DNA from 2 places in the Streptomyces rubellus genome. Region 1 is predicted to be linked to the other one. Evidence: riboswitches for the same ligand, from Rfam matches in the RefSeq annotation. Region 1 holds a riboswitch; the other holds the start of a gene.
The links. A riboswitch is a leader RNA that binds a small molecule or an ion and turns the genes downstream of it on or off. The one in region 1 is predicted to bind cobalamin.
Positions count from the first base shown of each region.

Region 1 (4,397 bases):
GTGAATGGAAAACATCACGCTTCTCATCGGGATCGTGATCGTCACAGCCTTGGTGTTCGACTTCACCAACGGCTTCCACGACACGGCCAACGCCATGGCCACCACCATTTCCACCGGGGCACTCAAGCCCAAGACGGCGGTGGCGATGTCGGCGGTCCTCAACCTCGTCGGCGCCTTCATATCCGTCGAGGTCGCGGCCACCATCTCCAAGGGGCTCATCAACGAGGACTCCGGTGTGGATCCCGCGGTGGTCCTCGCGGGGCTGGTCGGAGCGATCGTCTGGAACCTGCTGACCTGGCTGGCCGGCCTACCCTCCAGCTCCTCGCACGCCCTCATGGGCGGTCTGATCGGCGCGACCATCGCCTCCGTCGGCATCGGCGCCGTCTCCATGGGCGCGGTCTTCTCGAAGGTCCTGCTCCCGGCCGTCGTCGCCCCGCTGGTCGCCGGCATCGCGGCGATGCTCGCCACCAGGCTGACCTACCGGATCAGCCGCGGCACCCCGGAGAAGGACGTCGCCAAGGGCTACCGCGGCGGGCAGATCGCCTCGGCCGCCCTGGTCTCCCTCGCCCACGGCACCAACGACGCGCAGAAGACCATGGGCGTCATCACCCTCGCCCTGATCTCCGGCGGGGTGCTGGGCGCCGACGCCGACCCGCCGCTGTGGGTCATCGCCTCCGCGGGCATCGCCATCGCGCTGGGCACCTACCTGGGCGGCTGGCGGATCATCCGCACCATGGGCAAGGGTCTCACCGACATCCGGCCGGCCCAGGGCTTCTCCGCCCAGACCAGTTCGGCCGTCACCATCCTGGCCTCCTCCCACCTGGGCTTCGCGCTCTCCACCACCCAGGTCTGCTCCGGCTCCATCATGGGCTCCGGTCTGGGCCGCAAGGGCGGCGTGGTGCGGTGGAGCACCGCGGGCCGCATGTTCGCCGCCTGGGGGCTGACCCTCCCGGCCGCCGGCCTGGTGGCCGCGGGCGCCGCGTTCCTGACGACCCGCGGCGACTGGGGCGTCACCGCGGTCATGGTTCTCACCGTGGCGGCCTGTGCGGCGATCTGGCTCGCCTCGCGCCGGGAGCCGGTGGACCACACCAACGTCAACGACGTCGAGACGGACACCGCCGGAGAGCCGGACGTGCTCACCACGGCCGTGCAGGCCGTCTCCCCGCCCCCGGTGGGCACCGAGGAGACCGAGCGGGCGGAGCACGCGGAGAAGGCCTCCGCCCCCGCCTCCTGAGCGCCCCGCAGCCCCTCCCAGCCCCCGCGGACCCCCATGGACCCCACGAACCTCACGGACAGGGTCCCGCAGAGAAGGAATCCCCGCTCATGGACATCCACTGGGCCGCACTCGGCCAGGTCTTCGTCGTCAGCCTCGTGATGACGATCGGCCTGGTGGCCGTGTTCACCCTCGGCATCGTCGGCAACCGCGCCAACCAGCAAACGGGAGTCGGCACCGCCCTCCTCGCCCGCACCGGCGCCTGGGTCAGCTACGCCCTGTGCGCGGCCGCCGTGGCGTACGGCATCTACATCATCGCCTCCTGAATCCCGGCGTCCTTCCGGGATCCCCCGCCGGCCGGCGCCGGGCGCTGTCCGCCCGGCGCCGGCCGGCGTTCGGGGGCGCGCGCACCGGCGCTGTGTGCTTCCACACAGCGCGCCGTCGCAGGTCATCGCCGAGTTGACGCGTCCGGTCGGCCGTGGTGGACTGCCCGTTGCCAAACGGCGGCAGGAGAGGAAGCCGGTGCGAATCCGGCGCGGTCCCGCCACTGTCACCGGGGAGCGCTCCCCCACTCGGCGTCACGGCCCGCACAGCGGGCTGGAAGACCGGGGGCAGCGCCGATCCGGGAGCCAGGAGACTCTCACCGCCGGTCACGTCGAGCCAGGGCGCGGACCCTGAGTGAGGACATACCGCCATGCCGGGCACCCTGCCTTCCCCGTTGCCGCCCCCACTCCGCACCGCGAGGACCGTACGAGGTGTGACGGCCGGCTGACGCGATGCGCGCCGACCACACCACCCGTCGCACAGGCACCCCTTCCACCGGCACGGCCGCCCTCACGGCCCGGACCGCCGCCCGTTCCGCCATCCGGATCCGTTCCGGCGCGGGCCGGGTCCCCGAAGCGGCGCTCGGCCTGTCGGCCGGGTATCTGCTCGACCTGATCGCCGGTGATCCCCGCCGGGGCCATCCCGTGGCCGCCTTCGGGCGCGCCGCCGCGGCCGCCGAGCGGCTGCTGTGGCGCGACCACCGCGGCGCGGGCACGCTGTACACCGTTGTGTGCGCGGGCAGCGCCGTGGCCGCCGCCGCGGCGCTGGAGCGGGCCGTACGCCGCTCCCCCGCCGCCCGTACCGCCCTGGCCGCCGCCGCGGCCTGGTCGGTGGTCGGCGGCACGTCACTGGCGCGCGAGGCCCGGGCGATCGCCGCCGCCCTCCGGGCGGACGACCTCGGCACGGCCCGCGCCCGGCTGCCCCGTCTGTGCGGACGCGACCCGCGGGACCTGGACGCGGAGGACGTCGCCCGGGCGGTGGTGGAGTCCGTCGCCGAGAACACCTCGGACGCCGTGGTCGGCGCCCTGGTGTGGGGCGCCGCCTGCGGGGTGCCGGGGCTGGTGGGGTTCCGGGCCGTCAACACCCTGGACGCGATGGTCGGCCACCACTCGCCGCGCCACCACCGCTTCGGCTGGGCCTCGGCCCGGCTGGACGACGCGGCGGGGTGGCCCGGTGCCCGGCTGACCGCGCTGCTGGCGGTCCTCGCCGGTCCCGGCCCGCGCGGCGCGCTCCGCGCCTGGCGCACCGACGCCCACCGCCACCCCAGCCCCAACGCCGGGGTGGTCGAGGCGGCCTTCGCGGGCGCGCTGGGCGTACGGCTGGGCGGGACGCTGTCGTACGGCGGCCGCGTCGAGCACCGCCCGGTGCTGAACGCCGCCGGCCGTCCGGTGCGGGCCGCGGACATCGAGCGGGCGGTACGGCTGTCGCGCCGGGTGGGCGCGCTGGCACTGGTGGTGTGCGCCGTCACCGGGACGGCGCGGGAGAGGCGGCTCGACGGCCGGCGCGGAAGGGGAGCCCGTTGACGGGCGGCGGACTGCTGATCGCGGGAACCACCTCGGACGCGGGCAAGAGCGTGGTCACGGCGGGCGTCTGCCGCTGGCTGGCCCGCAGGGGTGTGAAGGTGGCGCCGTTCAAGGCGCAGAACATGTCGCTGAACTCCTTCGTCACCCGCGACGGCGCCGAGATCGGCCGCGCCCAGGCCATGCAGGCCGCCGCCGCCCGGGCGGAGCCCACCGCGCTGATGAACCCGGTGCTGCTCAAGCCCGGTGGCGACCGCACCAGCCAGGTCGTGCTGCTGGGCAGGCCGGTGGGCGAACTGGACGCGCGCGGCTGGCGCGCCGGGCGGCGGGAGCGGCTGCTGGGCACGGTCACCGACTGCCTGGCCGAACTGCGGCGCACCCATGACGCGGTGATCTGCGAGGGCGCCGGCAGTCCGGCCGAGATCAACCTGCGGCACGGCGACATCGTCAACATGGGCCTGGCCCGGGCCGCGCGGCTGCCGGTCGTGGTGGTCGGCGACATCGACCGCGGCGGTGTCTTCGCCTCCTTCTTCGGCACCACCGCCCTGCTCTCCCCCGAGGACCAGGCGCTGGTGGCGGGCTATGTCGTCAACAAGTTCCGCGGCGACGTGACGCTGCTGGAGCCCGGGCTCCGGATGCTGCGGGACCTGACCGGACGGCCGTCGCTGGGTGTCCTGCCGTACGCGCACGGGCTCGGCATCGACGAGGAGGACGGGCTGCGCGTCTCGCTGCGCGGCACCGTGCGCGAGTCGTCCGTCGCGCCGCCGCACGGACGCGACGTGCTGCGGGTGGCGGTGGTGCCGGTGCCGCTGATGTCGAACTTCACGGACGTGGACGCGCTGGCGGCGGAGCCGGGTGTGGTGGTGCGGCTCACCGACCGGCCCGAGGAACTGGCCGACGCCGACCTGGCCGTGGTGCCCGGCACCCGCGGCACCGTGCGGGCGCTGGCCTGGCTGCGCGAGCGCGGGCTGGCCGACGCGCTGGCCCGCCGGGCCGCCGAGGGGCGTCCGGTGCTGGGGATCTGCGGCGGCTTCCAGATGCTGGGCGAGCGGATCGAGGACGAGGTGGAGTCCCGCGCCGGGACGGTGCCGGGGCTGGGTCTGCTGCCGGTGCGGGTGCGTTTCGCGGCGGAGAAGACCCTGGCCCGGCCGGTCGGCGAGGCACTGGGCGAGCCCGTGGCGGGCTACGAGATCCATCACGGCGTGGCCGAGGTGACCGGCGGGGACGAGCCGTTCCTGGACGGCTGCCGCGCGGGTGCGGTGTGGGGCACGCACTGGCACGGGTCACTGGAGAGCGACGGTTTCCGGCGCGCCTTCCTGCGGAGGGTGGCCGCGGACGCG
Region 1 covers NZ_JAZDCX010000016.1:42,058-46,454, forward strand. The annotation lists gene V1L54_RS19370 (inorganic phosphate transporter) at 5-1,234, shown strand; gene V1L54_RS19375 (hypothetical protein) at 1,324-1,539, shown strand; cobalamin riboswitch at 1,727-1,852, shown strand; gene V1L54_RS19380 (cobalamin biosynthesis protein) at 1,990-3,060, shown strand; gene V1L54_RS19385 (cobyric acid synthase) at 3,057-4,397, shown strand, end outside.

Region 2 (4,397 bases), on a different contig from region 1:
GTTCCAGCAGCAGATCGACCTCTACTCGCCGCCGTACCTCTTCCGGGGGAGACGGCCCGAGCTGCGCGGCACCGGTGAGCCGCGGACGGTGGAGCTCGGCGGGCGGGTGACGTTCGCCTCGGAGGACGCGGCGAGAGTGCGGACCGCCCGGCTGGTCCGGCCCGGCTCCTTCACCCATGTCACCAACGTCGAGCAGCGCTCCGTCGCCCTGGAGTTCGAGCGGGCGGCGGACGGGCTGACGTTCACCCTCCCGGACGACCCGTCGCTGGTGCCGCCGGGCTACTACATGCTGAACGTGCTGGACGGCGAGGGCGTCCCGTCCGAGTCGGTGTGGGTCCGGGTCCCGGTCTCGCCGGACGCGGAGCCGGTCACCGTCGCCCCCGACTGAGCCACCGGGCCGGGGGCCGGGGAGCCGGACGCGCGCCGGGCGCGCGTCCGGCACGGTGCCCTACCCCCCCCCGCGTTGCGGGCCAGTTCGAGCGCGTACTCCTCCCACCACGCGCCCGCCTTCGGACCGCCCTTGCAGGTGCCGTCCGACTCCCCGGGGCGCTTGATCCACAGATAGGCGTCCACCAGTTCCTCACCGGTGTCCGTCGTCGGCGCCTCGCCCAGCGCCCGGCCCGGCGGGTTGCACCAGCTCTCGGCGTCCCCCGCGCCGCCGGCCCCGTCGGCCGGCCCGTTGCCGTTGCGGCTGGTGTCGATCACGAAGTGCTTGCCGCCGAGCAGCGCCGACAGCCGCCTGCCGTAGGCGACGTTCTCCTCCGTGGTCCGGTAGTTGGAGACGTTGAGCGCGAAGCCGTCCGCGCGGTCGGCACCCGCCCGCCGCAGCGCCCCGGCCATCGCGCCGGGGTCCCGGATCCAGCGCGGATTGCCCGCGTCCAGGTAGACCGTCGTCCCCGGAAGGTCCTTGAGCCGCCGCACGGTCTCGCCCAGCAGCGCGTACCGCTCCTCGTGGAACTCCCGGGGAGTGCAGCCGTCCAGGACGTGCGGCAGCGCGTCGGGCTCGACGATCACCGTGGCGGACCGGTCCCCGATGCCCTCGGCCACGCCGTCGAGCCAGGCCCGGTAGGCGTCGCCGTCCGCCGCGCCCCCCTGCGAGTACTGACCGCAGTCGCGGTGCGGGATGTTGTAGAGGACCAGCAGGGCGGTGCGGTCCGCCCGCTCCGCGGCCTCGGTGAGCTCTCTGGTCTGCCCCTCGGGATCGTCGGTGCCGATCCACTCGGCGACGGGCTGGGCGGCGATCCGCTCGATCAGCCCGGCCTCCTCCTCCCGCCCGGCACGGCGCAGCTCGGCCAGCCGCCGGACGGCCGTCCCCTCGGGGTTGACCCAGTACGGGACCTGTCCGGCGGGCCGCTGCCCCACCGGGGCCGTCCCCTCGCCGGACCCGTCCGGCCGCTCGGAGGAACTCCCCCCGAAGAGCCCGGAACAGCCCGTAACCAGCACCAGGACCCCCACCACGGCCCCCCGGGCCGCTCGCCGGAACCGCGCGGCGCCGGGCCGCCGGCCGGTATGGCAGCCGTACATCCACTCCCCCTTGGATCGGCACAAACCGGTCGGACCATCCTGGCACATTGACAGCCTCCGGATGGGCTGGGAACCTCCGACCGAGCACATCTTCATATCGAGGCGACGGTGCGCAGGAACCCGGTGCGAGTCCGGGACGGTCCCGCCACTGTGACCCGCGGCCCCACGGGCCCGGGGAGTCAGGAACTGGCCCGTCGCTTCTCCCGTCAATGGGGCGTGGAAACCCCAGGAGGAGGAATCGCGGATGTCCCCGCACACCGCCGGCACCACGGCAGGCATCCCGGCCGACGGCACCGCCGTCGCCGACGCCACGGGCCGGGCCCGGGACTGGACGATCGCCGCGGCCGCGGTCGTCGTCGCGCTCATCGCGCTCTACGCCGTCTTCGTGGACAACGGCCAGCTCGTCTCCGCCACCGGCTCGTACCTGCACGAGTTCGCACACGACGGGCGGCACCTGTTCGGTGCCCCCTGCCACTGAGCGGAACCGCACCATGACCGCGGTGACCTCTCAGGATCCCGTCCGGAGCCCCGCGGCCCGCACCGCCGACCGTCCCGTGCTGCCCCTGCTCAGGCGGGGGCTGGCCGCGGGCGGTCCGGCCGGGCTGGCCGCCGGGCTGTTCTCCCTGCTGCTGGCCGAACCGCTGATGGACCGGGCCATCGCGCAGGAGGCGGAACGGCACACCCACGGCGCCACGGGCGTGACGGCCCACCACGAGGAACTGTTCTCGCGCGGCACCCAGCACTTCGGGCTGGTGGTGACCGCGGTGGTCGTCGGGCTGGCGCTGGGTGTGTTCTTCGCCGTCGCCTACGCCCTGCTCCACCGCTCCGACGCCCTGACCGAGCGGCCCTGGAGCAGGTCCCTGCTGCTGGCGGGAGCGGGCTTCACGGCCCTGTCCCTGCTGCCCGGACTGCGCTATCCGGCCAACCCGCCGGGGGTCGGCGACGGCGGCACCGTCCAGGAGCGCCAGGTGCTGTGGCTGGCCGCGCTGGCGGTCGGCGTACTGGGCATGCTGCTCGCCCGGCAGCTCCACCGGCGGCTGGCCGACCGGGAGGCGCCGGTGCGCCAGCTCGCCGTGGCCGGCGCGGTGGTGGCCACGGGCGCGGCGCTGTTCCTGCTGCCGGGCAACCCCGATCCGGTGGCGGTGGACGCCCGGCTGCTGTGGGACTTCCGGATGCTCTCGCTGGCCTCCCACGCCGTGCTGTGGGCGGCCCTGGGGATCGCCTTCGGCCTGCTCGGCCTGCGTGCCGCACGGGCGGCGGGGGCCGGCGGCACGGCGGGGACGGGCGGCGGCACGGCCGCCTGAGCCGCCCCCGTCAGTCCCGTCATCAGCCCTGCCACTCCAGCGCACCGGTGTCCGGCTCCCGCGCGGGCCGGACACCGGTGAGGTAGGCGGAGACCACCAGGTTGGCGGTGTAGGAGCGGCTGTCCCGGTCGAAGTCCCCGGTGCAGGTGATCAGCCGCAGCTCGGCACGGCCGGCGCGGCGGGCGCCGTAGACCCTCGCCGGGTCGAAGTCGGCGCGTTCGGCGACCGAGACGTCCTCGGCCGTGAACTCGGCGACCGTGCCGTCCGCGCGGGTCACCCGCACCCGGTCGCCCGGCCGCACCGACGCCAGCCGGTGGAAGACCGCCGGGCCGCGGTCGGTGTCCACATGGCCCACGAGCAGCGCCGCGCCCTCGGTCCCCGGCTCCGGGCCGTCCCGGTACCAGCCGACCACCCCGGGGGTGTCCATCGGCGGCGGCCGGACCGCGCCCTCGCTGTCCAGGCCCCGTTCGACGATCCGGGCGTGGACGCCGGCGGCCTCGATGTCGACGCGCCACGGTTCGGCCGCCGGCAGCGGGGCGTGGGCGGCGGGCAGCGTACGGCCGGAGGCGCCGTCCGTACCGCCGGCCGGGTCGTGCCGGGCGCCGCTGCCCGGGCGCGGGTCCGGCGGCGCCACCGCGGCGGGATCGGACAGTTCCCGTCCCCACAGCCACACGGCGGTCAGCAGCACGGCCCACACCACCGCCGCCGCCAGCCGGCCGGCGGAGGAGGCGCGCGGCTCGCCGTCCGCGGGCCGGCCGTATCCTCCGTACACGGCCGGCCCGGTCAGCCGTCGGTGCCGTGGGAGCGGGCCCGGCGCCGCGACAGGACCGCCCGCCAGGCCACCACCAGACCGACCGCGCCCGCCAGGGCGGCGCCCAGGGCGGTGTGGAGGGCGCCGGGCCCACTGTCCCCGGCGGTGCCGCCGCCACCGGCCGGCACGGGGGCGACCGGACTCCCGGCGGTGTCCCCGGCGGGGCTCTCGGCGGTGTTCTCGGCAGGGCTCTCGGCGGGGCCCTCCGGCAGATCCGCGGAGGGATCGGCGGAGGGCGCCGCCGACGGGCGGGCGGAGGGCTCGCCCGCGGTCCCGTCCCCGTCACCGCCGCCACCGCTGGGGTCCACCGTCACCAGACCGGTCAGTGCGGCCCCGGCGCCCTTCCCGGCGCCCTCGCACTCGACCGTGACCCGGTGCTTCCCCGGCTCGGTGTCCGAACGGACGGCCGCCTCCCCGCGCAGTCCGCCGCCGGGCGCGGGAGCCAGCAGCGCGTCGGTGACGAACGCCGCGGAGCGGGCGGTCCCCGCCGTGCCCTCGCAGGCGGCGGCCAGCAGTTCCACCTCGGTGCCGGGACGGACGTTCCGGGGCACGACCCGTACCTCCGCCCCGTCCGCGGAGGCCCGGGGGCTCCCGGTGCCCGGACTCTCGGCGGCCGGGCTCCCGGCGGCCGCGGCGGCGGGAGCGCCCAGCGCCACCGCGGCGCAGACGGTGAGCGCCACGGCCAGGGCGCGCGGCGCGGAGCGTACGGTGCCGGACCGTGCGGTGCGGACGGTGACCGTGCAGGTGCCCATGTCGAA
Region 2 covers NZ_JAZDCX010000001.1:123,168-127,564, reverse strand. The annotation lists gene glxA (radical copper oxidase GlxA) at 1-388, shown strand, start outside; partial or broken gene V1L54_RS00525 (glycoside hydrolase family 6 protein) at 460-1,524, opposite strand; cobalamin riboswitch at 1,614-1,734, shown strand; gene V1L54_RS00520 (CbtB domain-containing protein) at 1,769-2,002, shown strand; gene V1L54_RS00515 (CbtA family protein) at 2,016-2,828, shown strand; gene V1L54_RS00510 (class F sortase) at 2,851-3,600, opposite strand; gene V1L54_RS00505 (hypothetical protein) at 3,612-4,391, opposite strand.
Region 2: another riboswitch for cobalamin. It lies ahead of V1L54_RS00520 (CbtB domain-containing protein); the one in region 1 lies ahead of V1L54_RS19380 (cobalamin biosynthesis protein).